DNA from 2 places in the Chromobacterium sp. CV08 genome. Region 1 is predicted to be linked to the other one. Evidence: riboswitches for the same ligand, from Rfam matches in the RefSeq annotation. Region 1 holds a riboswitch; the other holds the start of a gene.
What was found. Region 1 has a riboswitch for cobalamin ahead of WNM05_RS16890 (HoxN/HupN/NixA family nickel/cobalt transporter). Riboswitches for the same ligand answer to the same signal wherever they lie in the genome.
Positions count from the first base shown of each region.

Region 2: linked by a shared signal. The riboswitch ahead of WNM05_RS02385 (TonB-dependent receptor) and the one ahead of WNM05_RS16890 (HoxN/HupN/NixA family nickel/cobalt transporter) in region 1 are both predicted to bind cobalamin.

Region 1 is NZ_CP150453.1:3,679,870-3,694,701, forward strand. Features, by position in the region: gene WNM05_RS16850 (chemotaxis protein CheB) at 1-864, opposite strand, end outside; gene WNM05_RS16855 (response regulator) at 861-4,544, opposite strand; gene WNM05_RS16860 (EAL domain-containing response regulator) at 4,675-6,822, shown strand; gene WNM05_RS16865 (3'(2'),5'-bisphosphate nucleotidase CysQ) at 6,937-7,689, shown strand; gene WNM05_RS16870 (cobyric acid synthase) at 7,686-9,173, opposite strand; gene cbiB (adenosylcobinamide-phosphate synthase CbiB) at 9,307-10,245, shown strand; gene cobD (threonine-phosphate decarboxylase CobD) at 10,238-11,233, shown strand; gene WNM05_RS16885 (glutamate--cysteine ligase) at 11,268-12,644, opposite strand; cobalamin riboswitch at 12,971-13,159, shown strand; gene WNM05_RS16890 (HoxN/HupN/NixA family nickel/cobalt transporter) at 13,268-14,314, shown strand; gene WNM05_RS16895 ((2Fe-2S) ferredoxin domain-containing protein) at 14,311-14,640, shown strand; gene WNM05_RS16900 (cobaltochelatase subunit CobN) at 14,637-14,832, shown strand, end outside.
Region 2 is NZ_CP150453.1:489,207-504,038, forward strand. Features, by position in the region: gene rfaE2 (D-glycero-beta-D-manno-heptose 1-phosphate adenylyltransferase) at 97-597, shown strand; gene WNM05_RS02350 (biotin--[acetyl-CoA-carboxylase] ligase) at 594-1,559, shown strand; gene WNM05_RS02355 (type III pantothenate kinase) at 1,606-2,319, shown strand; gene WNM05_RS02360 (SPOR domain-containing protein) at 2,319-3,137, shown strand; gene WNM05_RS02365 (YoaK family protein) at 3,241-4,035, shown strand; gene cobS (adenosylcobinamide-GDP ribazoletransferase) at 4,196-4,930, opposite strand; gene WNM05_RS02375 (histidine phosphatase family protein) at 4,918-5,520, opposite strand; gene cobT (nicotinate-nucleotide--dimethylbenzimidazole phosphoribosyltransferase) at 5,517-6,551, opposite strand; cobalamin riboswitch at 6,672-6,878, shown strand; gene WNM05_RS02385 (TonB-dependent receptor) at 7,016-8,983, shown strand; gene cobU (bifunctional adenosylcobinamide kinase/adenosylcobinamide-phosphate guanylyltransferase) at 8,989-9,513, shown strand; gene WNM05_RS02395 (cobalamin-binding protein) at 9,510-10,385, shown strand; gene WNM05_RS02400 (hypothetical protein) at 10,407-10,616, shown strand; gene WNM05_RS02405 (cell division protein ZapA) at 10,613-10,924, shown strand; RNA gene ssrS (6S RNA) at 10,947-11,129, shown strand; gene WNM05_RS02415 (5-formyltetrahydrofolate cyclo-ligase) at 11,138-11,749, shown strand; gene WNM05_RS02420 (DUF1294 domain-containing protein) at 11,746-12,072, shown strand; gene WNM05_RS02425 (hypothetical protein) at 12,188-12,358, opposite strand; gene WNM05_RS02430 (EVE domain-containing protein) at 12,480-12,953, shown strand; gene WNM05_RS02435 (hypothetical protein) at 13,012-13,251, shown strand; gene WNM05_RS02440 (sulfite exporter TauE/SafE family protein) at 13,311-14,114, shown strand; gene leuS (leucine--tRNA ligase) at 14,231-14,832, shown strand, end outside.

The DNA.
Region 1 (14,832 bases):
GGCCGCCGCCGCGGCAACGGTGCTGGCGATCGCCGGCAGCTTCATGATGAAATCGTAGTGGCGCGCGTTGCGCGCGGCGTCGGGCATCACGCGCGCCGGCGCGCATTCGTCGCCGTCCTCGACGATGACCCGCGAGCCGGCGGCGCGCAGCGCGGCGCAGCCGTCGACGCCGTCGTGGCCGAAGCCGCACAGCAGCACCGCCAGCGCGCCGTCGCCGTATTCTCCGGCCAGCGACTGGAACAGCACGTCTATCGACGGCCGGGCGAACTGGATCTGGCGGTCGCGGGTCAGGTAGACGTGGCCGTGGCCGACCCGCATGTGATGGCCAGGCGGCGCGACGTAGATCGTCCCCGGCCGCACCGGCGTCATGTGCTGCGGCATCTCGACGCCGTAGTCGGTGCGCGACTTCAGCAACTGATCCAGCAGATTGACCTGGTTTTCCTGCACATGTTGGGCGACAAACACCGCCATCTCCGACAACGGCAGCCGCTCGACGATGTGCAGGATGCGCTCCAGGCTCTGTGCCGAGCCGGCCAGCGCCAGCGCGCGCGGCGCCGGCCGCGCCGGCTGCTGCGCGCGCGGGGCCGAGACCTGTCTGACCGGCAGGTTCAGCCGCATCAGGCTGTGCGCCAGCAGCGCGTGGTAGGCATTTATCTTCAGCTTGCCGCCGGCGTCCAGCCGGGCGGCGATGGCCGACAGCAGCTCCGGCCCCAGCACATCGGCGTCGTAGAAGCTCAACTCCAGCGGCTGGCCGGCGTCGGCGTCCAACAGCGCCAGCAGCGCGTCCTTGTCGTCGGCCGACTCCAGCCGGCCCAACACCGCCACCCGGCACTGGCTGCCGCGGCTCTGCACGGTGACGCTCATAGGCTGCGCCCGGCGCACCACTGCGCCGCCTTGGCCACCAGCACGTCGTAGTCCACCGGTTTGGACAGGTAGTCGTCGGCGCCGACGGCCAGTATCTTCTCGCGCTCGGCCGGCAGCGCCTTGGCGGTGACCGCCACCACCGGCATGCCGGCCCAGTCCGGATTGGCGCGGATTTCCTCTATCGCCTGGTAGCCGTCCATCTCCGGCATCATGATGTCCATCAGCACCAGGTCCACTCGCTGCTGCCGCAGGAACTCCAGCGCGCGCCGGCCGTTGACGGCGCTGGACAGCTTCGCGCCGTGCCGCTCCAACGCGGCAGTCACGACGAAAAGATTGCGCGGGTCGTCGTCGACGACCAGGATGTGCTTGTCAGCCAGCAGCTTGCTGCCGCCACCGGCCGGCGGGGCCTTCAGCGCCGCCTGCTGCCTGGGCACGTCGCGCAGGAAGCGCTCGACGTTTTCCAGCAGCCGCTGCCCGGCCTGGGGCGTCTTGACGATGACGCAGTCGGAATAGGCCCGCAAGGCCGCCTCGTCGTCGTCGCCCGGCGTGCTGCTGGCGTAGAACACCAGCGATATCGCCGGATCGGCCTCGCGCAGCGCGGCGGCGACGGCCAGACTGGCGGCTACGTCCGCCTCGCCCAGATCGACGATGGCCAGCCGGCAGCGGCGCTGCCGCAGCAACGCCGCCCACTCGGCCTCCGGTCCGGCGGCGACGACCTCGCCGCAGTCCGGGCCGAGCAGCGCCGCCACCTCGTCGCGGGCGATGCCGCCCCGCTCAACCACCAGGACGCCGCCGGCCTGGCCGCCTACGGCGCGCACCAGTTCGGCCTCGGCCGCCGCCAGCAGCTGATCGCTGGCCGGCTTGCGCAAGAAGCCTATCGCACCCTGCTGCAGCAGCGCCTCGTCACGATCGCGCCCCGACACGATGTAGACCGGGATGGTCGCCAGGCCCGGCCGGGTCTTGATCTCGTGCAGCACCTGGGTGCCGTCCATGTCGGGCAGTCCCAGGTCCAGCAGGATGCCGGCCGGATGATGCTTGTCGGCCAGCGCCAGCCCCTCGCCGCCGCTGCCTGCCAACAGCGTCTTGTAGCCTAGGCGCCGGTTCATCGCCACCAGCATGTGGCCGAACACCGGGTCGTCGTCTATCAGCAGCACCACCCGGTCGCCCGGCCGCAGTCCGTCGCGGTCGTCGTCGGCCGGCGACAGCCGGGCGAGCGGCGCCTCGACCCGCCCGCCCGACGCCGCTCCGCCGCTGTCCGGCAGCCAGACAATGAACTCGCTGCCTTCGCCCGGCACGCTCTGCAACTCTATCGTGCCGCCCAGCATCTGGGCGAAGCGCAGGCTGATGGTCAGGCCCAGGCCGGTGCCGCCGAACTCGCGCGAGGTGGAGCCGTCGGCCTGCTGGAAGGCCTCGAAGATCACGCTCTTCTTCTCCTCCGGAATGCCGATGCCGCTGTCGCGCACGCTGAGCCGTATCGGCAGCGGCGCGTCCGGATGATGGGCGAGGCTGAAGGTGATGCCGCCGTTGCGGGTGAACTTGATCGCATTGGTCAGCAGATTGCGCAGGATTTGCGACAGCTTGTCGGGATCGGATACGAAGTCCCGCCGCAGCTGGTCGTCGATGACGAAGTCCAGGCCCTTGTCGCGCGCCAGGTGCTCGAACATGCCTTTCAGCTCGGCGCACAGGTCGGCACTGCCCAGGGGGGCCAGATGCACATCCATCCTGCCGGCCTCGACCTTGGACAGGTCCAACACGTCGTTGATCAGCCGCAGCAGGTCCTCGCCGGAACGGTGTATCACCTGCGCCCACTTCAGCGCCTCGCCGTCCACCGTGCCGTCCTCGTTGTTCACCATCATCTTGGACAGCAGGATGATGGAGTTCAGCGGCGTGCGCAGCTCGTGCGACATATTGGCGAGGAATTCGGACTTGTAGCGGCTGGCCTGATCGAGCTCGCGCGCCTTGGCCTCCTGTTGCTGGCGGGCCGCCTCCAGCTCCTGGTTCTGCTGCTCCAGCTGCTGTTGCGACTCTTCCATCTGCGCATTGGTCTGCTGCAGTTCCTCGGTCTGCTGCCGCAGCTGCTGCTGCACCTCCTCCATCTGGGCATTGCTTTGCTGCAGCTCCTCGGACTGCTGCTGCAGCTGTTGCTGCTGCTCCTCCATCCTCGCATTGCTTTCGCGCAGCTGCTCGCTCTGCACCCGCATCTCGCGCTCGGCCTCCTCGCTGGCTGCCAGCAGATTGCGGATGTGCACGCGCTGCTCGGCGACGAAGAGGAAGGACGCCAGCATGCCGCCGACATTGGCCAGGAATTCCAGCTTGCGCTCGTCGAAATGCTCGAAGCCGGACAGCTCGATCACGCCGACCAGCTCCTTCTCGTGCAGCAGCGGATAGGTGTAGGTGTAGCGCGGCAAGGCCAGCATGGTGCCGGTGACGATGGGCGCGGCCTCGTCGCCACCGCCGCCGACCTCCAGAATGATGGGCTTGCGCTCGCGCGCCACCTGCCCGACCGCCCCCTCGCCGAGCCGGAAGCTGGAACCCAGATTGTTGCGCTCGGTGTACATATAACTGCCGATCAGGTCCAGCCGCTGTTCGGCCTCGCGGTACAGGTAGAACACGCCGCGGCCGGCGTCCAGATAACGGCCGATCAGGCCGATGGCGGCATCGGCGAGCTGCTCGGTGGCCAGATCGCCGGTCAGCGCGGCCGAGATCTGGCTGTAGCCGTCCTTCAGCCAGTTGCGCCGTTCATCCTCGGCGCGGGCAGCACGCAGCATCCGTATCATCTCGTTGATCGCGATGCCGAGCCTGTCCCTGGACGAGGCCAGCTTGACCTCCTCGCTGAGGTCTCCCTGGCCGATCGCGTAGGCACGGCTGGCCAGCTGCTCCAGCGACTCGATCAAGCTCTTCAGCCTGGCCATCAGGCTGGCCACGTCGCCATCGCGCAGGCGGATCTCGCTGCCGAGATCGCCCTCGGCCAGCCGCGCCGCGATCTCGGCCGCCTCGGACGGCTCGCCGCCGAGCTGGCCCAGTATCGAGCGGCTGGTCCAGTAGCCTAGCAGCGCGATGGCGGCCAGCATCACCGCGCAGATGGCCAGCGTCATCACGATGGCGTTACGCTTGGTGACGACGGCCTCGTCGGAAAACTTCTTGGCGATGACGATATTGTAATCGATGTGCTTGTCTATCAACTCCAGCATCTGGTCGGAGATCGGATCCAGCTCCAGCAGCAACTGATGCGCGCGGACCGCGCCCTGGCCGCCGCCGGCTCCGGCCCGCAACACCAGATCCAGGCTGGCCTGATAACGCTGCCAGACCGGCTTTTCCTTTTCCAGCCACGATTTGTCGATATCGTCGGCGAAGCAATTGCCGCCGGCGCAACCGTCGGTCTCGTACAGGCGGATCGAATTGCTGACCGCGTCGCGGGCGGCCTGGATCTTCTTCTCTATCTTCTGCCGCTCGCCCTTGTCGGCGTCGTAATCCAGCCGCCCCGCCTGCGTGCTGCAATCCTGGAATCCGCGCCTCAATTCGCCCAGCACCTTCAGGCTGGGCACCGCGTTGACGTTGCCGAAGTTGGCGCCGTCGTAGACCCTCTCCATCAGGTATTGCTCCAGCGCGGTCAGCAGCGACAGGCCCAGCAGGGCGGCGAACACCAGTAATGCCATATTTTTGCCGACGGTCAGTTTCACGCACTTCTCCCGCTTGGAGGTGGCGGTCGCCACATCAATGTTGAAGTCTAGACAATCAGCAATACTACTAATGGAATTAAAAAAGACTAGACTGGAGGCTGCGGGAATGTCCCGGGCAAGGAGGAACCGAATGCCGGTACCTAGCGACATTCTGGTGGTGGACGACACCATGACCACGCTGATGATGCTGCTGGCGCTGCTGTCCACCCAGGGTTACCAAGTCAGCTCGGCCCAGAGCGGCACCGAGGCGCTGGAACGCGTGGCCAGGCATCCGCCGGATCTGATCCTGCTGGATTTCAGCCTGCCCGACATCGACGGCATCGCCGTCTGCAACGAGTTGAAGCTGAATCCGCGCACCCGCGACATTCCGGTTCTCTTCCTCAGTTCCATCTCCGACACCGAGACCAAAGTCGACGGTTTCGCCGCCGGCGCCGTCGACTTCATCTCCAAGCCGTTCGAACGCAGCGAACTGTTGGCGCGCGTCAACACCCATCTGGACCTGGCGCGGCTGAAAAAGCGGCTGAGCAAGCTGGTCGAGGAAAAAACAGAGTCGCTGCGGCTCAGCGAACAACGCTTCCGCGCGCTGATGGAGCAGGCTCCCGAGGCCATCATGGTCTACGACCTGGACAGCGGCCGCTTCGTCGACGCCAACCGCCAGGCAGAACAGCTGACCGGGCGCCCTCTGCCTGGGCTGATCGGCCTGACACCCATCGAGCTGTACGACAGCGAACAGCCCGACGGCCTGCCGACCGCCGAAAGCGTGCGCATGCACACGGCCCGCGCGATGAAGGGCGAGGTGCAGCTGTTCGAGCGCATCATCCTGCGCCCCGACGGCAGCACCGTGCCGTGCGAGGTGCGTCTGGCGATGCTGCCCAGCGAGGCCGGCCACCTGCTGCGCGTCAGCTATATCGACATCTCCTCGCGCGTCGCCGCTCAGGAAAACATCAACCGGCTGGCCTATTTCGACACGCTGACCGGCCTTTACAACCAGAGCGGCCTGCTGGAGCAGTTGGACGCGCTGTACGGCATCAACCGCGAGGTGAAGCAGCCGGCCTTCGCCCTGCTGCTGATAGACCTCGGCGACTTCAAGTTCATCAACGACGTCTACGGCAACCGCGTCGGCGACCTGCTACTGCGCAGCGTGGCCGAACGGCTGCAGCGACTGGCCGGTCCGCGCGGCCACGCGGCGCGGCTGGGCGGCATAGAATTCGTGCTGCTGCTCGGAGCCGTCAGCGGACGCGAGCAGGCCGAGGAAGCGGCCGGCCGGGTGCTGGACGCCGTCGCCGAGCCGTTCGCCATCGACGAAATGATGCTTAACATCGCCCCCAGCATAGGCGTCAGCCTGGGGCCCGAACATGGCGAAAACGGCCAGGAGCTGCTGCGCAACGCCGACATGGCGCTATACCAGGCCAAACAGCGCGGCATCCGTCGCATCCAGGTGTACGAGGCCGCGCTCTCCCAGCAGATGCGCGAGCGCATCGAGCTGGAGAAGGAGCTGCGCCAGGCGATAGACGGCGGCCAGTTGGTGCTGCACTACCAGCCGCAGATCGAGCTGAGCAGCCGCCGGGTGGTCGGTGTCGAGGCGTTGGTGCGCTGGCAGCACCCGCGCAAGGGCATGATTTCGCCGATGCAGTTCATTCCGCTGGCCGAGCAGTCCGGCCTGATCCTGCCGCTTGGACGCTGGGTGCTGCGCGAAGCCTGCGGCCAGCTGAGACGCTGGCGGGATCAGGGCTGCGGCGGCGATCTGCGGATGGCGGTCAATCTGAGCGTGGCCCAGTTCACCGACCACGAATTGCCGGACTTCGTCGCCGGCGTGCTGAAGGAAAGCGGCATCCCGCCACATGGTCTGGAACTGGAAATCACCGAATCGTTCACGATGCTGTCGCCGCAGCAATCGATACGGATGATGGAACAGTTCCGCGCGATGGGCATACACAGCTCGATAGACGACTTCGGCACCGGCCACTCGTCCCTGGCCTACCTGACCCGCTTCCCGGTGGACACGCTGAAGATAGACCAATCGTTCATCCGCAACATCCACAATGACCAGAAAGACACCGCGCTGTGCGACACCATCGCCTACCTGGCCCACAGAATGGGTCTGCAGGTGGTCGCCGAAGGCGTGGAGACAGCCGAGCAGCTGACCTTTCTGACCAGCATCCACGTCGACATCGTGCAGGGCTATCTGCTGTGCAAGCCGCTGCCGGCGGCCGAAGTGGAGGCTTTCCTGACGCAGCGCCCGGACGCGCTGCCGCAAGCCGGCGTCGAATATTTCTGAACAGCCCGGCGCCTTCCCGTCCATTGCGGACCGTCAAACCGGGACCGGCGCGCCATTGCCGCGCGCGCAGATCCGGTGTATCACTCCATCATGTCCATTGCGCCGGAAAGACCCATGCCAGATGACCACCAGCTTGCCGCCGATCTCGCCGCCGCCGCCGGCGAACTGCTGAACGGCCTGCGCCGCGGCCAGGCCGCCGGCGACAAGGCGCTGGGCGCGCTGGCCGACGCCCGCTCCGACGCGCTGATCGCCGATCTGCTGCGCGCGGCGCGGCCGGACGACGGCCTGCTGTCGGAGGAGTCGGCGCCCGATCCGGCGCGGCTGGACAAACGCCGGGTCTGGATCATAGACCCGCTGGACGGCACGCGCGAATACAGCGAGCGCGATCGCGACCGCAGCGACTGGGCGGTGCACGTGGCGCTGGCGGTGGACGGCCTGCCGGCCGCCTGCGCCGTCGCGCTGCCGGCGCGCGGCGAGCTGTTCGCCACTCCCGCGCCGACGCTGGCGCCCGCTCCGGCCGGCCCGCTGAAGATACTGGTCAGCCGCAGCCGGCCGCCGGCGCTGGCCGAGCGCGTCGCCGCCCGGCTGGACGCCGAGCTGATCCCCATGGGTTCGGCCGGCGCCAAGGCGATGGCGGTGCTGCGCGGCGAGGCCCACGCCTATCTGCACGCCGGCGGCATGAACGAATGGGACATCTGCGCGCCGGCCGGCGTCGCGCTGGCGGCCGGCCTCCACGCGTCGCGGATAGACGGCTCGCCCTGCGTGTTCAACCAGGCGGACGTCAGGATGCCCGACCTGCTGATCTGCCGGCCGGAACTGGCGCAAACGCTGCTGGCGGCGATAGCGGTGGAACAGGCATTCGGCTAAACCCGCCGCCCGGACTCGGAAGAAGGCAGCCAGCGCCGGATAGGCTCCAGATCCAGGTGCCTCTCCAGCATGTCCGCCAGTTTGTCGATATTGGCCTCGCGCAGCGCCGGGTAGTCCAGCGCCTCCGGTTCCCGCAGCCCGGCCCAGCGCAGGATGGCCTGGCAGGCGGCCGGCTCGTCGAACACGCCGTGCAGATAAGTGGCGAATATCTGGTCGTCTTCCGAGCGCGCGCCGTCGTCAGAACCGTCGTCGAAGCGCACCGCCGGCCGCTCCAATGCCGGCCCGGAGCTGACGCCCATGTGGATTTCGTAGCCGGCGGCCTCGGCGTCGTCCAGCGTCAGCCGGCCGCGCATCCGCGTCAGCCGCTTCTCCGGCGCCAGCGTGGTTTCCATGTCCAGCCAACCCAGGCCGTCGCCGCTGCCCGGCTCGCCCTCCAGCCCGTCCGGATCGTGCAGCTTGCGCCCAAGCATCTGCAGGCCGCCGCAGATGCCCAGCACCTTGCCGCCGTAGCGCAGATGGCGGCGTATCGCCTCTTCCCAACCCTGCTCCCGCAGCCAGGCCAGGTCCGCCAGCACGCTCTTGCTGCCGGGCAGCACGATCAGGTCGGCCGGCGGGATGGGCTGGCCGGCGCGGACCAGCGTGAAATCCACCTGCGGGTGCAGGCGCAGCGGATCGAAATCGGTGTGGTTGCTGACGCGCGGCGCGGCCGGCGCGACCACGCGCAGCTTGTCGCCGCCGCCCGACGCGCCGCCGGGCTTGTCCAGGCCCATGCTGTCCTCGGCCTCCAGATGCAGGTCGTACAGATAGGGCAGCACGCCCAGCACCGGCTTGCCGGTATGGTTCTCCAGCCAGTCGACGCCGGTCTTGAGCAGTCCCGGATCGCCGCGGAAGCGGTTGATCACCAGGCCGACGACGCGCGCGCGCTCGGATTCGGACAGCAGGGCCAGCGTGCCGGCCAAGTGGGCGAACACGCCGCCTCGCTCGATGTCGGCCACCAGGATCACCGGGCAGTCCACCGCCTCGGCGAAGCCCATATTGGCGATGTCGCCGTCGCGCAGATTGATCTCGGCCGGGCTGCCGGCGCCCTCGGCGACAATGCATTGATACTGTTCCGCCAGCCTGGCGTGCGACGCCAGCACCGCCTTCATCGCGATAGGCTTGTAGCCGTGGTAGCCGCGCGCCTCCATGTTTCCGATCGCGCGGCCCTGGATGATCACCTGCGAGCCGGTGTGGCTGTTGGGCTTCAGCAGCACCGGGTTCATGTCGGTATGCGGTTCGACGCCGCAGGCCTGCGCCTGCACCGCCTGCGAGCGGCCTATCTCGCCGCCGTCGGCCGTCACCGCGCTGTTCAGCGCCATGTTCTGCGGCTTGAACGGCGCCACGCGGACGCCGCGCCGGGCCAACAGCCGGCACAGGCCGGTGGCCAGCGCGCTCTTGCCGGCGTCGGACGTGGCGCCCTGGATCATGATGGTCTTGGCGGTCATGGCGATCTCCCTGCGCATAGCTGGCTGACAACGCTTAGAATGGCGGCTTCATTCATTCCGGCCGCCCGGCGCGCAATCGGCTTGCGCATTGGATAATCCCGAGCGGCGGCCGGCCATTATATAGGGCCCCGCGTTGAATTCCGCACTGTTTCTGCCGATCTCGCTGCTGCTGGACCGCCTGCTGGGCGAACCGCGGCGCTGGCACCCGCTGGTCGGCTTCGGCCGCCTGGTCAAGACCGTCGAGCGGCTGGCCTACCCGGCCGCGCCCGGCGCGGAGCCGGCCTGGCGCATGCGGTTGCGCGGCGCGGCCGCGATCGCGCTGCTATTGGCGCCCTTCACGCTGGCCGCCTGGGCGCTGACGAGGCTGCCGCTGCTGGAAACCGTCGTCCCCGTCGCGCTGCTCTACCTGGCCGTCGGCGCGCAGAGCCTGGCCCAACACGCAGACGTCGTGAGAAAGGCGCTGGCCGACGGCGACCTTGCCCTCGCCCGCGAGCGCGTCGGCTGGATCGTCAGCCGCGACACCAGCGCGCTCGACGAGGCCGGCGTGGCCCGCGCGACCATCGAATCGGTGCTGGAGAACGGCTGCGACGCCGTCTTCGCCGCGCTGTTCTGGTTCCTGGTCCTCGGCGCGCCCGGCGCGGTGCTGTACCGGCTGGCCAACACGCTGGACGCGATGTGGGGCTACAAGAACGAGCGCTACCTGCATTTCGGCTGGGCCGCCGCCCGCTTCGACGACGTCTTGAACTACGTCCCGGCGCGGCTGACCGCCGTCACCTATCTGCTGCTGGGCAAGGCCGCCGACGGCTGGCGCTGCTGGCGGACCCAGGCACCGACCTGGTACAGCCCCAACGCCGGCCCGGTGATGGCCGCCGGCGCCGGCGCGCTGGGCGTGTCGCTGGGCGGCGGCGCGCGCTATCACGGCCAGTGGAAGGAACGTCCGCCGCTCGGCTGCGGTCCCAGCCCCACACACGAGGACATAGGCCGCGCGGTGCGGCTGGTCAACCGCGGCATGTGGCTGTGGGCCGGCCTGTCGCTGACGGCGGCCATCTTGATCGGAGCGATTCATGCTTGAACACGGAGGCGGCCTGCTGCGGGCCGCGGCGGAATACGGCATCCCGGCCGGCGACTGGCTGGACCTGTCCACCGGGGTCAATCCCAACGGCTGGCCGGTACCACCGCTGTCGGCGGACAGCTGGCTGCGGCTGCCGCAGAACGACGACGGGCTGGAGTCGGCCGCCGCCGACTACTACGGCAGCGACAAGCTGCTGGCCGTGGCCGGCTCGCAGCCGGCTATCCAGCTGTTGCCGCGGCTGCGCGCGCCGTGCCGCGTCGGCATGCTGGCGCTGTGCTACGCCGAACACCCGCATCATTGGAAAAAACGCGGACACCAGCTGTTCAGGCTGTCGCCGGAAGAACTGGCCGCCGGCATAGACCAGCTGGACGTGGTGTTGCTGTGCAACCCCAACAACCCCACCGGCGACCGCTTCGATGCGGCCTTGCTGGAAAACTGGCGGCAGAGGCTGGCCGCGCGCGGCGGCTGGCTGGTGGTGGATGAGGCGTTTCTGGACGCCGCGCCGCAAGACAGCATGCTGCCGCACGCCGGCAAGCCGGGACTGATCGTGCTGCGCTCGGTCGGCAAATTCTTCGGCCTGGCCGGCGCGCGCGCCGGCTTCGTGTTCGGCTGGCCGGAACTGCTGCGGGCGCTGGCCGAGGAACTGGGCCCGTGGACGGTGGCCGGCCCGGCGCGCGAGGCGGTGAAGCTGGCGCTGCGCGATGCCCCATGGCAACAGGCGATGAAAACCAAGCTGCAGCGGGATAGCTCCAGGCTGCAACGCTGCCTGGAGCGGCACGGCCTGCCGCCCGCCGGTGGCTGCGAGCTGTTTCAGTGGGTGCCGGACGAAAACAGCCTGGCCGCGCACCGCTACCTGGCCGGCCGCGGCATCCTGACCCGCCATTTCGAAGCCATCCCCAGCCTGCGCTTCGGCCTGCCCAAGGCAGACGCCGACTGGGTCCGGCTGGAACAGGCGCTAGTCGATTGGCGGCGGCACGCCGCCGGCTGAGCGGGCCCGCCGTCCAGCGACGACGGGAGACAAATCACAACGCGGTGTCTTGAAGGATGCGCTCGGCGCGGCCGTTCCATTCCTTCTGGAAGCGGCGCAACAGCAGCTCCGCCGGGGTCAGGCCCGTGGTCGCCGCCATTTCGGCGCTGCGCAGGTGTATCGTCTCGTCCCGCCCATGCTCGTCAAGCAGCTTGCGACGGCGCAAGGCCCCATGCGCCAGCTCGAGTATCGCGCGCGCGGCGTCGAGCACCGTGCCCTTGCCGAACGGCGCGCGCAGGCCTTCGGCGGGAACGCGGCGGCGCGCCTCCTCGATCTCTTCGTGCGACAGCGTCCTGACCAGATCCCAGCAGGCGTCGAGGGCCGCGCTGTCGTAGAGCAGCCCGACCCACAGCGCCGGCAGCGCGCACAGATGGTCCGGACCGCCGGCATCGGCGCCGCGCATTTCGAGGTAGCGCTTCAGACGCACTTCGGGAAACAGCGTGCTGAGGTGGTCCGTCCAGTCCGACAGGCGCGGCAGCTCGCCCGGCAACTGGGGCAGACGGCCCTGCATGAAGTCGCGGAACGACTCGCCGGCGACATCGATATACTTTCCGTCCCGGTAGACGAAGTACATCGGCACGTCGAGGGCATAGTCGGCGTAGCGTTCGTAACCCATGCCGGACTCGAAGACGAAGGACGGCACGCCGCAGCGGGCCGAGTCGGTGTCCAGCCAGGTATGGCAGCGGTTCGACAGCAGCCCGCTGGGCGCATTCTCCCGGAACGGCGAGTTGGCGAAGAGCGCGGAGACCACAGGCTGCAGGGCCATGGCCACCCGCATCTTCTTCACCATGTCGGCCTCGGTGGCGAAATCCAGGTTTACCTGGACCGTGGCGGTGCGATACATCATGTCCAGCCCCCGCGTGCCGACCCGCTGCATGTATTCGCGCATGATGGCGTAACGCGCCTTGGGCATCGAGGCCACCTCGTCCAAGCGCCAGGTCGGCGCGAAGCCCAGGCCCGAGAAGCGTATGCCCAGCCCCTCGGCCACGGCGCGCACTTCATCCAGATGCGCCGTCAGCTCGGTCCGGGTCTCGTGCAGGCTCCGCATCGGCGCGCCCGACAGTTCGAACTGCCCGCCAGGCTCCAGCGACACCATCGCCAGAGAACCGGGCTTGCTCAGCGCGATGATCCTGCCGTTCTCGTTTATCGGCGTCCAGCCGAAACGCTGGGCCATCAACTCCATCAAGCGGCCTATGCCCTCCGGGCCTTCGTAGGGCACGCTGCTCAGATCATCGCAGCGGAACGGAAACTTCTCGTGCTCGGTGCCGATGAGCCAACGCTCGCGGGGCTTTTCGCCGGCGGCGAACCACTCGATCAGTTCGCGCTTGCTGGAAATGGGCAGCCCCAAGGGCTCGTTTGTTTTTGTCGACATATACAGCCCCTTATCCGGGAACGGTAAGAAAAAGTCCGGCGGCAAGCGCCGAGAATCCGACTCGATCGAACAAATAATTCCACATAATTATGATGAAATAATTACATATGCTATTGTAATATTAGTGGAATGTAAAGTCCTGGAAAAGATTCTTCGCCCCCCGGACACAAGACTCCGTTCGGTCGCCGGCATGCCGATGCCGATACGCGCTCCTTTTCCAGCGCTCCCCGCGCCGCCTTCGCGCACTGGCCGATGCCGCGGCCAGCCGCTTATCCACGCCCGACCGCTGTGGCGCGCGGTTCACAGCATCGGCGTTGTCACGTATCATCGGTTCCGATCATGACGGTGCCCGAATATAGAGGGTGAAACGGGAACGCGGTGCGATACCGCGGCTGCCCCCGCAACTGTAAGCGCAGAGTCTGCGCCTGACGCCACTGGCCCTCCAACGAGGCCGGGAAGGCGGCGCCGGACGACGACGCGCGAGCCAGGAGACCGGCCGTCATACGTGTCGACGCAAGCAGAAGCCGGGCGGGGTGTACCGGGGGATACGCACATGCGCCGCCCATGGAAAACCGGCGGACTGTGCCCTCGCTTGCGCGACGAGTATCGTCTCCGAGGGCACCATGCATCCATACACCGCGCCGAGCGCCGGCCGCCGTCTGGCGCGCCACGCGCCCATCCTGTCAGGGCTGATCCTGGCCAACCTCCTGGCCTGGGCCTGGGCTTTCGCCGCCTTCGCCGACCACCCGGCCCAACTCGCCACCGCCCTGCTCGCCTATCTGTTCGGCCTGCGCCACGCGGTGGACGCCGACCACATCGCCGCGATAGACAACACCGTGCGCAAGCTGATGCAGGAAGGCCGCCGGCCGGCGGCGGTGGGCCTGTTCTTTTCGCTGGGCCACTCGGCGGTGGTCGTCATCGCCGTCGCCGTCATCGTGTTCGCCGCCAGCGCGCTGCAAAGCCGCGTCACCGGCTTCAAGGAGATAGGCGGCGTCATCGGCACCGGCGTGTCGGCCTTCTTCCTGCTGACGCTGGCCCTGATCAATCTGTCGTCGCTGCGCGCCGTCTGGGCCGCCTTTCGCCGCGCCCGCGCCGGCGAGCCCATCTGCGACGAGCAGCTGGACCTGCTGCTGAACAACCGCGGCCTGATCGCCCGCCTGCTCAAACCGTTGTTCAAGATGGTGGGCAAGAGCTGGCACATGCTGCCGATAGGCTTTTTGTTCGGCCTGGGCTTCGACACCGCCACCGAGATCGGCCTGTTCGCCATCGCCACCTCGCAGAGCGCCCACGGCGTCGCACTGTGGCACATCATGGTCTTCCCGGTGCTGTTCGCCGCCGGCATGGCGCTGGTCGACACGCTGGACAGCATGATGATGGTGGAGGTCTACGGCTGGGCCTTCGTCAATCCGGTGCGCAAGCTCTGGTACAACCTGACCATCACCTTCGTCTCCGTCGTCGTCGCCGTCGGCATAGGCGGGCTGGAAGGCCTGGGCCTGCTGGCCGACAAGCTGCAGCTGAGCGGCGCGTTCTGGGACTGGATTTCGGCGCTGAACGACGATCTGGCCCACTTCGGCTACTTCGTCGTCGCCGTCTTCCTGCTCACCTGGCTCGCCTCCGCCGGCATCTACAAATGGAAGCGCTTCGACCAACTGACGCCGGAGGCGCGATGAGAACCCACGACAAACACGTGCTGATGTGCACCGGCCCGCGCTGCACGCCGGACGGCCAGGGCGCCGAGGCGATGTTCCTGCACCTGGGCCGCACGATAGACGGCTGCGAAGGCCTGCGCGCCAAGCGCACCCGCAGCCACTGCTTCGCCGTATGCAAGGAGGGCCCGGTGATGGTGGTCTACCCGGACGGCGTCTGGTACCGCAAGGTGAATGAAACCGATATCGAGCGCATCGTCTGCCAGCACCTGAAGGGCGGCGTCCCGGTCGAGGAACTGGTGTTCCATAAAACCGGCATCGGCGACATCGAAACGGAGGCTCAACGATGAACGCCGAAATCGCGCTGCTGAGCCACGCCGGCACCGACCTCGCCGCGCTGTCGCGCGCGCGCTGGCCGGAAGACTTCCCCGCCGTCGCCGGCATTTCGCTGCAAGGCATAGCCGACGAGGCCGCGATGCGGGCGCTGCTGGACGGCCAGCTGGCCGACGCCCGCGCCATCGTGCTGCGCGTGCTGGGCCGCG
Region 2 (14,832 bases), 1.7 Mb from region 1:
GTGACGGTGGTATGCTTCGCGACTCATCCCGTTTGATCGCGCCGCGCGGCCGCCATCGCTGCCGCGGTTCGCGCCGGTTTCTGCGCAAGGAAAAGCATGACCTATCCGTCGCCGTCGTTTGAAGACAAGATTTGCCCGCCCGAGCGGCTGGCCGAGCGCCTGGCGGCCCTGCCGCGGCCTCTGGTGTTCACCAATGGCTGTTTCGACATCCTGCACCGCGGCCACGTCACCTATCTGGCCCAGGCGCGCGCACTCGGCGCCAGCCTGGTGCTGGGCCTCAATACCGACGCGTCGGTCAAGCGCCAGGGCAAGGGCGACGACCGGCCGATCAATAATGAAATGAACCGCGCGGCTGTGCTGGCGGCGCTGGAGTGCGTCAGCCTGGTCACCTGGTTCGACGCCGACACGCCGGCCGAGCTGATCGCGCAGATCCAGCCCGATGTGCTGGTCAAGGGCGGGGACTGGACCGTGGACAAGATCGTCGGCAGCGCGGAAACGCTGGCGCGCGGCGGTCAGGTGCATTCGATTCCGTTCCTGTTCGACACTTCGACGACCAAGACGCTGCAGAAGATCCGCGCGGCCGAGAGCAAGGTGTGAGCGAGCACGCGTTCGCGGTGCTGCACCACCTGTCCGACGGCCGCTTCCATTCCGGAGAGGACATCGCCAGGGCATTGGGCTGTTCGCGCACGCTGGTGTGGCAGGCGGTGCACGCGATCGAGGCGGAGTTCGGGCTCGAGGTGTTCAGCGTGCGCGGCCAGGGCTACCGGCTGGCGCGCCCATACGGCTGGCTCGACGTCGCCGCGGTCCGCGCCGGCTTGTCTACCGAGGCGGCCGAGACTTTCACGCTGGCGGTGGCCGAACGCACCGACTCCACCAACAGCCAGCTGATGGCGCGCGCCGGCAACGGCGGCCTGCACGGCCTGGTGCTGGCCTGCGAGCAGCAGACCGCCGGCCGGGGCCGGCTGGGCCGTCGCTGGCAGGCTCGGCTGGGATCGGGCCTGACCTTCTCGCTGCTGTGGCGCTTCGAGCGCGGCGTGGCCGAGCTGGCCGGCCTGTCGCTGGCGGTCGGCGTGGCGCTGGCGCGCGCCTTGCGCGGCCTGGGTGCGCCGGTGGAGCTGAAGTGGCCGAACGATGTGCTGCTGGATCGGCGCAAATTGGCCGGCATCCTGATCGAGCTGTCCGGCGACGCGCTGGGTCCGGCGACGGTGGTGATAGGCATAGGCCTCAACGTCACCGATCCGGGCGACGTCGACCAGCCGGTGGCCACGCTGGAACAGGCCGGCGTCGCGCCGGACCGCAACCGGGTGCTGGCGGCGTTGTTGAACGAGCTGGAGCCGGCGCTGGCGGCGTTCGACCGCGACGGCTTCACGCCGCTGCGCGACGAATGGTGGCAGCTGGCCGCTCATCGCCGCTCGCCGGTGCGGCTCAGTTTCTCGCATGGAGAGCCGGTGGACGGCGTCGCCTGCGGCGTGGCCGATAACGGCGCGCTGCAGGTGGAGACGGCGGCCGGCATGCGTACCTTTCATGTCGGCGAAGTCAGCCTGAGAGCCTATTCATGATCTTTTTCCGGCATCGACCGTTTTCTGCTGGATGCAGGACGCGCGAATGAAATTGCTGATAGACGCCGGCAACAGCCGGGTCAAATGGGCGGTATACCAGGGCGCCGACTGCGTGTCGCGCGGCGCCGCCGAACATCACGAGCTGGCCGGTCTGGCCGAGGTCTGGCGCGAGTTGCCGCTCGAGGGCGCCTGGTTGTCGTCGGTGGCGAGGCGCGAAGTGGTCGACGCCCTGACCGCGGCCGCGCCGTGCCCCTTGCACCGGGTCTATGCCGAGAGCCGTTTCGGCGACGTGTGTAACCATTATCGCAACACCGCCGAGCAAGGCGCCGACCGCTGGCTGGCGGTGCTGGCCGCGCGCGAGATCTGCCGCGACGACGTCATCGTCGCCTGCGCCGGCACCGCGCTGACGGTGGAGACGCTGACCGCCGAAGGCGACTATCTGGGCGGTTTGATCCTGCCCGGCCACGGCCTGATGCTGCAAAGCCTGGCGCAGGGCACCGCCAATCTGGACCGGCAGGCCGGCGCCATCGCCGATTTCCCGCAGGGCACGCAGGACGCGCTGGCCAGCGGCGCGATGGCGGCGCTGACCGGGGCGATAGAAGGGCAGCGGCGGCGCCTGGCCGACCGTACCGGCCGGGCGCCGGCCACGGTGATCCTGACCGGCGGCGACGCCGCCCGCATCGCGCCTTGGCTCGCGGCGCCGTTGCAGATCGTGGATAATCTGGTCCTGATGGGTCTACTGAAGGTGGCGAACGCGTGATGAAGTGGTTTGTGGCGCTGGTGATCGTGCTGAATCTGGTGGTGGCGATGTACGGCTCGCTGAAGCAGCGACCGCCGCTGGACGTGCACGCCCAGGAAGTCAGTCCGGGGCAGGTGAAGCTGCTGCCGGCCAGCTGGACGCCTGACGCGTCGGCGCCGCAGGCGTCCGCGCCTAAGGCGCAGGCCAGCGCGCCCGCCGCCAAGCCGGCCGCTTCCGCGCCGGCGGCGAAGATCGTCGCCAGCGCCCCCAAGGCCCAGCTTCCGGCCAAGCCGGCGGCCAAGGCCGAGGCGTCGAAGCCGTCCGCCAAGGCCAAGCCGGCGCCGCAGGACAAGCCGGCAGCAGCCGAGCCGGCCAAGCTGGCCTGTTACCGCTGGGGCGGCTTGAACGACAGCCTGCTGGCGAGGGTCAAGGGCGGAGTGCCGGCGCTGAAGCTGAAGACGGCCCAGATTTCGGAGGACAGCAAGCAGGAGAGCAAGGGGTCCGGCCGCCTGTGGGTCTACTATCCGCCGTTGGCCACCCAGGCCGAGACCAAGACCTTGTCTGCCGAATTGAAGGACAAGGGCTTCGACAACTACATCGTCAGCAACGACGAGTTCAAGGGCAATCTGTCGCTGGGCCTGTTCGGCAAGGAGGACGCCGCCAAGACGCTGGTGGCGCGGCTGAAGGCGGCCGGCTACGACAAGGCGGTGGTCAAGTCCAAGGATCAGCCGGCCAAGACGACCACGCTGACCTTCAAGGACCTGGACGCGGCGCAGGCCGAGCATCTGAAGGCGCTGCAGAAGCGGCTGACGCCGGGCATCGCGCTGAAGGGTTGCTGAGCGCGGCGGCGAAGCTTGATCCGGCGGCTTGCCAAGCGGGCATGTCGCAGCGCAGTATCGACAACGGCGACGACAGGTCGCCGTTTTGCTTGCCAGGCTTCCGATGACCCGACACTCCCATATCACCCGGCTGCTGGACCGCGGCCGCTTCAACGACAGGGTATTGCGCCAGCTGGGCTGGGCGATGGCCTTCATCGCCGGCGCGATCAACGCCGGCGGCTTCCTGGCGGTGCACCGCTACACCTCGCACGTGTCCGGCGTGGTTTCCGGCATGGCCGATGCCTGGATCGCCGGCGAGATCGGACTGGCGCTGTCGCTGCTGGTGATGCTGTGCTGTTTCGTCGGCGGCGCGATGCACAGCACCTGGCTGATCCTGTGGGCGCGGCGGCAGCGGCTGCGCGGCGGCTACGGCGTGTCGATGATGGAGGAGGCGCTGCTGCTGCTGGTGTTCGGCCTGCTGGGGGCCGGCTTGTCCTTGCACAAGGGCCTGTTCACGCCGCCGACGGTGATGTTGCTGTGCTTCATCATGGGCATGCACAACACCATCGTCACCAAGCTGTCCGGCGGCCTGTTGCGCAGCACGCACATGACCGGCATCGCCACCGATCTCGGCATCGAGCTGGCCAAGATGAGCTACTACAACCGCGAGCGCCATTCCCGGGTGGCGGCGGTGCGCGCCAACGGCAAGAAATTCCGCGTCTACGCGCTGATCCTGCTGGCCTTCTTCGTCGGCGGCGTGGTGGGCGCGCTGGGCTTCAAGCACCTGGGCTTCGGCTTCACGCTGCCCTTGGCGCTGCTGCTGTTTCTGCTGGGCCTCAGGCCGGCCTGGTACGACGTCAGGCTGCGCTGGCGCTGGTGGCGAGGCCGCTGGTCTGCGAGGCGAGCGCGCAATGGGTAGCTTGTGCCTTGACGCCGCGATTTCCGCCATTGCGAGCGGCTACCCAATACCAGCCTGCAATTCGTCCATCTCGCCTGCTCAAAGACCTTGAACAGGCTCCAAGGAAAGACGCCGCTCCCTTGCATGGGCGCGGCGTCTTTCATTCGGCGATCGACGCGCTTCAGAAAATCCAGGCCGGCGCCCGCCACAACAACAGGCCCAGCATCGCGATCTCGCACAGCTCGACGCCGGCGCCGAGACAGTCGCCGGTCATGCCGCCGAGGCGGCGTTTCAAGAAAATCCACCAGGCCAGGCCGGCCAGCGGCGCCAACAGCAGCGCCGGAGCCAGCCAGGCGGACAGCGCCAGCAGCGCGGCCAGGTTCAGCGCGATGCCGGTCCGGTCGCGGCGCCAGGCGAAGCGCTCGCCGCTGCCCGGCGCGATCGCCGGCAGCGTCGCCGACCAGACGACCGCGAAGGCGCGAGCCCAGGCCGGCGCCAGCAGCAGGGCCCAGGCCGGACCGCCCTGGCGCGCGAGCAGCATCAGCAGCACCAGCTTGCAGGCGACGGCCAGGATCAGCGAGAGCACGCCGAAGCTGCCCAGGTGCGGGTCCTTCAGCACCTCGAAGAAGCGTTCTCGAGAGCGGTGGGACGCGCCCAGCGCGTCGGCCAGGTCGGCCAGGCCGTCCAGGTGCAGGCCTCCGGTGACGCCGACCCAGACCAGCAGCGCCAGCAGGGCCGCCAGCCACGGATCGACCAGGCCGCCCAGCCGCAGCGCCGCCAGCAGCAGCGCGCCGACGATGAGGCCGACGGCCGGAAACCAGCGCGCGCTGGCCGCCAGCCATTCGGGCTGGAAGTCGGCCAGCTGCGGGGTAGGCAGCCGGGTCAGGAACTGTACCGCCAATATCAGTCCGCGCATGAGGATTCCAGCCGCAGCAGATAGGGCGGATGGCCCTCCAGCATCGACAGCTGGACGAAGCCGCCGCGCTGCACCGTCATCAGCTTGGCCACCGCGAACTCGGTGCCGAACAGTTCCGCCATCAGCACCGTGATCACGCCGCCGTGCGTCACCAGCAGCCGGTGGCTGCCGCGCGCCTCGGTCATCCAGTCGGCCAGGCCAGCCAGCACCCGGGTGCGGAACTGTTCGAAGCTCTCGCCGCCGGGCGGGCTGAGCCGGCCCTCGGCCAGCTCGCCGCCCCAGCCGGGGTGGCTCTGCTCGAGTTCGGCCAGCGGCTGGCCGTCCCAGTGGCCGAAGTCCATTTCGGCGAAACGCGGGTCCACCTTCAGCGTCAGCGAGCCGGACAGCGCCTGCTTGACCGCGAACTCGCGGCAGCGTTGCAGCGGCGAGCTGGCGATGCTGGTGACCGGCGCCAGCGTGCTGATCCGCTGCCAGCTGCGGGCCAGCTGCTGGTGTCCCAGTTCGGTCAGCGGCAGGTCGGTCAGACCGATCAGCCGACCGTCGTGTTCGATGTCGCCGTGCCGCAGCAGCGTCAGGGTATAGGGGTTCATGCCGACTTGCCGCTGATGCCGGCTTCTTCGAAGGTCGCCATGCCGTTGTGCAACTGCACCGCCAGCCGCAGCAGCGGCACGCAGACGGCGGCGCCGGAGCCTTCGCCCAGCCGCATGCCCAGATCCAGCAGCGGCCGCAGCCGCAACGCCGCCAGCGCCAGGTCATGGCCGGTCTCGGCCGAGCGGTGGCTGGCCAGCAGCCAGTCGTGCAGCGACGGCTCGATGGCCTGGGCGCACAGCGCGGCGGCGCTGGCGATGAAGCCGTCCACCAGCGACGGCACGCCGAGGCGGGCGCCTTCCAGGTAGAAGCCGGCCATTGCGGCGATTTCCAGGCCGCCCAGCTCGGCCAGCGTGTCCTGGCCGCTGAGGTTTTCCCAGGCGACCCGCGCCAGCGCGGTCTTGACCGCGCGCAGCTTGTTGGCGAGGCCGGCGTCGTCGACGCCGGTGCCGCGGCCGACCGCCTGTTCCGGCGCCGCGCCGCTCAGGCGGCAGATCAGCGCCGCCGACGCAGTGGTGTTGCCTATGCCCATGTCGCCGGCAATCAACAGATTGGCCCCGGCCTCAACCGCGCGGCGCGCGGCGGCGCGGCCGGTTTCCAGCGCGGCCTCGGCCTCGTCGGGGCTCATCGCCGCCTGGCGGGCCAGATTCTGGCTGCCGGCGCGCACCTTGGCGTGGACGATGGGCAGCGCGGAGACGTCGCCGGCGACGCCGACGTCGACGACCTCCAGCCGCGCGTCCAGCGCGCGCGCCAGCACGCAGATGGCGGCGCCGCCGGCCGCGAAATTGCGCACCATCTCGGTGGTGACCGCCGACGGAAACGCCGACACGCCTTCGGCGGTGACGCCGTGGTCGCCGGCGAACACGGTGATGGCCGGGCGGAGCTCTTCCGGCTGGGCGCGGCCCTGCCAGGCGGCGAAGCGGCATGCCAGCTCCTCCAGCTGCCCCAGGCTGCCGGGCGGCTTGGTCAGGACGGCCTGGCGGGCGCGGGCGGCGTTGCGGGCGGAAAGATCCAGTGGCTTGCTGCTGTTCATGGTTTGGGCCTGCTGCGGGATGGGACGAGGGTCCGGAGATGAATGGAAACCGGCGCGCGGCGCCGGCTGGACTCTAAGCATATTACTGCTTGGCCGGTGCCGCCAAAAGTCCGGCGGGTTATAATCCGCAGATCAGCAGGTGTCCGAGTCGCGCTTCCCAGCGCGCCAGGATGAAACGGGAAGCCGGTGAGAAGCCGGCGCTGCCCCCGCAACGGTAAGGCCTGGCGCGCATGCGCCCAGGCGGCGCAACAGCCACTGTCCAACGATGGGAAGGCGCGCCGCCGGCAAGGCCGAGCCCGGAGACCGGCCTGCATGCCCCGGCCGGAAGCCGGTGGACCACTGGAGTATCGCGGGGAGGCGATCCGACAGACGATCCGGCGCCGCCGCGACCCGTTTATGCATATCCTCTTCGCACTTCGACGATGCCCGCCCGCGGGAGAAATCCAATCATTGGAGTGTGTTTCATGTTCAAGCCCCAAACCTGCGCGCTGGCCATCGCCGCAGCCTGCGCCGCCGCCCATGCCGACGACGCGCCGCGACTCGCCGGCGACCCGGTGATCGTGACGGCGAGCCGCGTGCCGCAAAAAGTCTCGTCGCTGCCGGCCAATGTCAGCGTGATCACCGCCGACGACATCGCCAACAGCACGGCGACGACGGTGCAGGACGTGCTGTCGGCCTATGCCGGCGTGCATGTGCTCAACAGCTCCGGCTCGGCCAGCAGCGCCATGGTCGATCTGCGTGGTTTCGGCATGAGCGGCAACAGCAACACCTTGATTCTGGTCGACGGGGTGCGTCAGAACACCAACGATCTGGCGGCGGTGAATCTCGGCTCGGTGGCGCTGTCCAGCGTAGAGCGCATCGAAGTCGTGCGCGGACTCGGCGGCGTCGCCTATGGCGGCGGGGCCACCGGCGGCGTGATCAACATCATCACCAAGTCCGGCGCGGCCAGCGGCGCCAGCGGCAGCGTCACATTGATCGGCGGCAGCTACGATTTGCGTCAGTTGGACGCCAATCTGCACGCGGCCAATCAGTTTGTCGCGCTGGATGGCTACATTCAGTCGATGAAGACCGGCAATTACCGGCAGAACAATGCCGAGCGCAACGACAACGCCGGTTTCACGCTGACCTTCAAGCATGACGGCGGCGACATCAAGCTGTTCGCCAAGACCGCCAATCAGGGGCTGCGCCTGCCAGGACCGATCATCATGGACCCGGTCAACGGCCTCAATCCTCTGGCGACCTACCCGGTCGGCACGTTGACGCCCAACAGCTACGCCTCCACCGATACCACCAGCGGCGGCGTCTCCGTGAGCCAGGAGCTGGGGGCGGGCACCTTGTACGCCGATTTGTCGCGCCGGCACAAGGATGCCGACTCCTGCACCCAGTTCGTCGGCAGCTCCGGCTGCTCGCTGGACCATCGCAGCCTGGATGAGAATACGGCCAGCGTGCGCTACGAACTGCCGATCGGCAAGCATAAGTTGAGTGTCGGCGGCGACTGGCTGGACGGTTCGATGAGCGTGCTGAACTCGTTGAACAACGAACAAACCTCGCAACGCCACGTCGCTTATTTCGTCGACGGCCAGTTCGCCTTGTGGCGGGGCGCCACGCTGTCGGCCGGCGGCCGCCAGCAATTGGTGGACGACAAAGTCAACGCCACCGTCGGCGGCGCCAATCTGTCGACGATAGATACCAGTCTGCATGCCTGGTCGCTGGGCCTGAAGCAGGCCTTCGGCGGCGGCTGGAGCGCCTATGTCCGGGCAGGTCAAAGTTTCCGTCTGGGCAATGCCGACGAAGTGACCTATACCAATGGATTGCCGCTGCAACCGCAGCAGTCGCATGACAAGGAAGTGGGCGTGGAGTGGGCGGGCGAGCGCGCGCACGCCAAGCTGGCCTTGTTCCGCAACGATATGAGCAACGAGATCGCCTACAATCCGTTCGCAGGCCTGTACGGCGCCAATGCCAACCTGCCGGCCACCCGTCATCAGGGCGTGGAGCTGGAAGGCGGGCTGAACGTGACGTCGACGGTGGCCCTGAACGGCAATTTGAGCTGGACCGAGGCGACTTATCGCGCCGGCGCCGGACTGGCTGGCAAGACCATTCCGATGGTGCCCAAGCTGATGGCCAACGCCGCCGCCAGCTGGCGCTATCGCGAGGACGGCAAACTGGCGTTGTCGGCGCAATACGTGTCGGAGCAGTACTTCGACAATGACCAGAGCAACAGCTTCGGCAGCAAGCTGCCCGCCTATACGGTGGTCGACGCCAAGCTGACCCAGGATTTCGGCAAGCACGTGACGGTGGCGCTGAGCGCCAACAATCTGTTTGACCGGCATTACGCGAGCTATGGCGGCACCTGGTACAGCAGCCCGACCGCCTATTCCCTGTATCCGGCGAACGGGCGTAATTACCAGGCCGCCGTGACCTACAAGTTCTGAGCGATATGGTCCATCTGATCACCGGCGGCGCCCGCAGCGGCAAGAGCCGCCATGCCGAGGAACTGGCCGGCCGCCATCGCGGCCCGGTGTGTTATCTGGCCACCGCCGAAGTGCGCGATGCCGAGTTCGCGCGCCGGGTCGAGCGTCACCGCGCGCAGCGTCCGCCGCACTGGGACGTGGCCGAGGCCGGGCGGAGCCTGGCGGCGGCCGTCTCCGAGCGCGACGCCGGCGGCGGCCTGCTGTTGATAGACTGCCTGGGCATGTGGCTGATGCGCTTCTTCGGCGAGGCCGGCTTCGACGAGGCCGGCTACGCCGCCGAGCGCGACGCGCTGCTGGCGGCGCTGGAGCGCGCGGCCGGCGAGGTGTTGCTGGTCAGCAACGAGGTCGGCTGGGGCGTGGTGGCGGCCGACGCCGAAACCCGCCGCTTCGTCGACGAGCTGGGCCGTCTCAATCAGCTGCTCGCGGCCCGCTGCGAGCGGGTGACGCTGGTGGCCTGCGGTCTGCCGCTGGCGCTGAAGGGGGCGGCATGAGGCGCCTGCCGGCGGTCTTGTGCCTGCTGCTGGCCGCGACGACGGCGCGCGCAGCCGTCAGCGTCGAGGACGGTAGCGGCCAGACGGTGGCGCTCGACAAGCCGGCCGCGCGCATCGTCAGCCTGGTGCCGCACGCGACCGAGCTGCTGTTCGCCGCCGGCGCCGGCGGCAAGGTGGTGGCCACCGTCGATTACAGCGACCATCCGGAGGCGGCGAAGCGGTTGCCGCGCGTCGGCGGTTTCACCGGCTTCAGCCTGGAGGCGGTGTTGCGGCAGAAACCCGACCTGGTGGTGGCCTGGCAGGACGGCGGCACGCCGCGCGAGCTGGAGCGGCTGAAGCGGCTGGGCGTGCCGGTCTTCGTCAGCCATCCGCTGCAGCCGGACGACGTCGCGAAGGAAATCGTCCTGCTCGGCAAGCTGGCCGGCACCGACGCCGAGGCGGCGCGGGCCGCCGCGGCCTATCGCCAGCGGCTGTCGGCGTTGCGGCGGCGCTACGGGGACAAGCCGGCGGTTCGGGTGTTCTTCCAGCTGAGCCAGGCTCCCATCTTCACCGTCAGCGCCAACAGCTATATCGATTCTCTGATCCGGTTGTGCGGCGGCGTCAATGTGTTCGCCGGCCTGTCGCAGCCGGCGCCGCAGGTGTCGATCGCCGCCGTGGCGGCGGCGCGGCCGCAGGCCATCGTCGCCGGCGACGATGCCACGCTGGCGATGTGGCGCCGCTGGCGCGAGCTGCCGGCGGTGGCCGGCGGCGCGCTGCTGGCGCTGCCGGGCGACGCCATCAGCATCCCCGGGCCGCGCTTGGCCGACGGCGCCGAGCAGCTGTGTACCCGGCTGGACACAGCGAGGCAGAGGCTGGGTTTGACGCCCAGGTAGCCGCCCGTTATCCTCGCCGCCATGGACAATGAACTGGAATACCTCGAATCCCGCGTCGCGGCGCTGATCGTCCGCATCCGGGAGCTGGAAACCCAGAACGGCCGCTTCGCCGAGGCGCTGTCCGAAGCGCTGAAGGAAAACGCCGAGCTGAATTTCCGCGTCAACGAAACCCGCAGCCGGGTGGCGGCCCTGGTCGCGCGCCTGCCGGCGCCGCCGGAGGATGAGCAATGAGCGACGTGGTTCAGGTCGACATCGAGCTGTTGGGCCGTCAATTCACCATAGGCACGCCGGCCGACGAGCAGGAGACGCTGCGCGAGGCGGTGCGGCTGCTGGAGGGCAAGGTCAACGCGATCCAGCAGAACGGCAAGGTGATGGATACCGACAAGATCGCCATCATGGCCGCGCTGAACATCGCCCACGATCTCTTGAAGACCAAAGTCGGAGAGGGCTTGGAGATGGCGGCGTTTCAGCGTAAAATACGAGGCATGAGCGAAGCCGCCGACGAGGCGCTCCGCCAGAGCCAACAGCCGCTGTTCTAACGGCGGCAGGCACAGCTTAGTTTACCCCCTGCGGTGTTCGCGAAGGCACACAATTCCTTTGTACCAATGCGTTCGCTTTTGGCTGCCAGCGTGAGATACGGGCGAGTCGCGTCCCTTGTGGATGCGCCCGAAGTGTCTGGCAGGCGGCCCCTCCTGGAAACAGGGTACAAGCGAATTTAGCCCGAACGGCACTCGCGGGGGTTCCCCTCCATCATGACCGCATCCTCCCCCGCAACCGACAAGACGGCGCTGAGACGCCAGCTTCGCCGCGCCCGCATCGCGCTGCCGCCCGCCTATCGCGCCGCGGCCGCCCGCGCCGTCGCGCGTCACGCCGCGCGGCTGTTGAAGCGCGGCAAGCGCGTCGGCGGCTATCTGGCGGCCGGCTCGGAACTGGATCTGTCCGATTTGCTGAACGCGGCGCTATGGCGCGGCGCGGCCGTATTCCTGCCGCAGATTCCGCGGCGCGGCCGCCGGCTGTGGTTCACCGGACTCGATGGCGGCGACCGCTGGTATCTGCATCCGCGCTACCGCATCCTGGAGTATGCCGGCGCCCGGCTGCGCGCCGAGCGTCTGGACGTATTGTTCGTGCCCTTGCTGGGCATCGATGGCGACGGCTTCCGGATGGGGCAGGGCGGCGGCTTCTATGACAGCACGCTGGCTTTCCGTCGCCGGCATGCGCTGAGCGGCAAGCCTTTGCTGGTCGGCGTCGGTTTCGACTGCCAGCTGGTGGACGCGGTGCCGCGCGAGGCTTGGGACGTGAGGCTGGACTGGCTGTTGACCGAGTCCGGCCTGAGGCGGCTGCCCCTGAGGAGTCCGGACGCATGATATTGCTGTTGCTGCTGCCGCTGCTGATCGCTTGTCTGCTGGGCCGTCTGGCCTGGTGGTGGTGGCTGCCCTATGCCTTGATGGCCGCGCCGACGCTGTTGGCCTACTGGCTGGACAAGCGCGCGGCGCTGCGCGGGGCCTGGCGCGTTCCGGAAGCCAGACTGCAGTTGCTGCATCTGGCCGGCGGCTGGCCAGCCGCCTGGCTGGCCCAGCGCGCCTTCCGCCACAAGACCCGCAAGCAGCCCTTCCTGGCCTTTTACTGGCTCAGCGCGCTGGCCAATCTGGCGCTGCCGATGGGCTGGCTGTGGATGGCCGGCCGTTAGCGCCCGTCTACCGCCAGCGGTCCGGATGCCAGGCGTCGGCCTCGGTGATTCCAAGGCCCGGTCCGACAACGCGGCAGAAAACCGCCGATGCCGCAAAAAGATTTTGAACAGGCTCTTAGCGCCAGCCGCGGCGCGGACCGTAGCCGTAGTAATACACCGGGGTCACCGGCACCACCACCGCCGGCCGCACCACCACCGGGCCCGGCGCGACGCCGGCATAGGGCGGGGCCACCACGCAGCCTGCCAGGCTGCCGACCGCGACGACGGCCAGAATCCATTGTTTCATTTTCGTGCTCCTGTGATACCGGACAGCTGCCTGTCCCGTTACCGCCAGCATACGAAGTAATCTTTCCGGTAAGATTGAGCAAGTCTTTCCCCACCCACTCAGCGATTAACAGATATTGCCCATGCGCTACTGGCTGATGAAGTCCGAACCGGACGAGACCTCGATAGACCATCTGGCCGCGGAACCGCGGCGGCTTTTCGAATGGACCGGCGTGCGGAACTACCAGGCGCGCAATTTCATGCGCGACGACATGCGCCCCGGCGACTTGCTGCTGTTCTGGCACTCGTCCTGCCCGGAGCCGGGCATCGCCGGCATCGCCGAAGTGGCTTCCGCCGCGCATCCGGACTCCAGCCAGTTCGATCCGGCCAGCCCCTACCACGATCCGAAATCCGATGCCGCCAATCCGCGCTGGCAGTGCGTCGACGTGCGCTTCGTCAGGAAGACGCGGCTGCTGCCGCCGGCCGAGCTGCGCGAGCATCCGCCGCTGGACGGCATGACGGTGCTGAAGCGCGGCAACCGCCTGTCGATCACGCCGGTGACGGACGAGGAGTGGGCGTATCTGATGGATTTGCTGGACGTGAGCCTGCCGCGCTGATGCTTGGCGCACGGATATTCCTGTGTAATATTTTGGCCTTGCCATTCCGGGACGCGCCATGTCTTCCATCGAACCGCGCAATCCGCGCATAGATTGCCTGCGCGGCATTGCCATCGGCTGCGTGCTGCTGCTGCACTCCATGCTGGCGTATGGCCTCAAGGGCAGCCTTTTGGGCAGCCTGTTGTCGCCGCTTCGTCGCTGTTGGCGTATCTGGCCGCCCGTTATGGGGCTGAGCCGTGCAGGCGGGCGATCCGCCGGCGTTGGCTCCGCCGCCGCGGCGAGGACGGCGCGCGTTTAAGTGCGGAGCGGGGGGATTCTTTGGCATGATGGGGACTGGCATCGGAAAAAGGAGCGGCCATGTTGTCGTATGAATTGCTGGCCGCGCTGCTGGCCTGCGGCGCCGTCGCCGGTTTCATGGCCGGCCTCCTGGGCGTCGGCGGCGGCCTGATCATCGTGCCGGTGCTGGGCTGGGCGCTGATGGCGGCGCATCTGGGCGGCGAGCATGTGCAGCATCTGGCGGTCGGCACCTCGCTGGCGGTGATGATGTTCACCAGCCTGTCCAGCGTGCGGGCCCACCACAGGAAGGGCGCGGTGAACTGGCGCATCGTCCGCGGGATGGCGCCGGCGATGGTGGCCGGCACGCTGCTAGGCAGCCTGATCGCCGGCTGGATTTCCGGCGCCGCGCTGCGCTGGTTCTTCGTCGTCTATGCCTACGCGGTGGCGGCGCAGATGCTGATCGGCCGCCAGCCGAAGGGCGGGCGGGGGATGCCGGGCTGGGCCGGCCAGGGCGCCGCCGGCGGCGCCATAGGCATGGTTTCCAGCTGGGTGGGCATAGGCGGGGGCTCGATGAGCGTGCCCTTCATGAGCTGGTGCAACGTCCCTGTGCATACGGCGATAGGCACCAGCGCGGCGTTGGGCTGGCCCATCGCGATCTCCGGCGCCATCGGATATCTGATCAGCGGCTGGGGCATCTCCGGTCTGCCGTGGGGCAGCGCCGGCTTCGTGCATCTGCCGTCCATGCTGGCGCTGATGCTGATGACGGTGCTGTTCGCGCCGTTGGGCGCGCGGGCCGCGCACAGGCTGCCGGTTCCCCGCCTGAAGAAGGCGTTCGCGCTGCTGATGGCGACGATGGCCAGCGAAATGCTGTACCGGCTGCTGTGAACGCCTTGTTTTTGTGCGGAAATCGGACATTCTGTCCACTTCCCGGCATGTCCTTTTCCCCGCTTTTGCCGATATAATCGAGCGATTCGTTTTCTGAAATAGCAAAGACCCCGGACATGCAAGAACACTACTCCCCGCGCGAGCTGGAAGGCGCCGCGCAGCAGAAATGGCAGAGAACCGCCGCCTTCAAGGCCGTGGAAGACGCTTCCCGCCCCAAGTACTACGCGCTGTCGATGTTCCCGTATCCGTCCGGCAAGCTGCACATGGGCCATGTGCGCAACTACACCATCACCGACGTGCTGGCCCGCTTCAAGCGCCTGCAGGGCTTCAATGTGCTGCAGCCTATGGGCTGGGACGCCTTCGGCCTGCCGGCCGAGAACGCGGCGATGAAGAACGGCGGCGCGCCGGCGGCGTGGACCTACGCCAACATCGAATATATGAAAACCCAGTTGGATAGTTTGGGCTTCGCCCTGGACTGGGAGCGCGAGCTGGCCACCTGCAAGCCGGACTACTACCGCTGGGAGCAGTGGCTGTTCACCCGCCTGTTCGAGAAGGGCGTGATCTACAAGAAGAACGGCGTGGTCAACTGGGACCCGGTGGACCAGACCGTGCTGGCCAACGAGCAGGTGGTCGACGGCCGCGGCTGGCGTTCGGGCGCGCTGGTGGAAAAGCGCGAAATCCCGATGTACTACTTCCGCATCACCGACTACGCCGATCA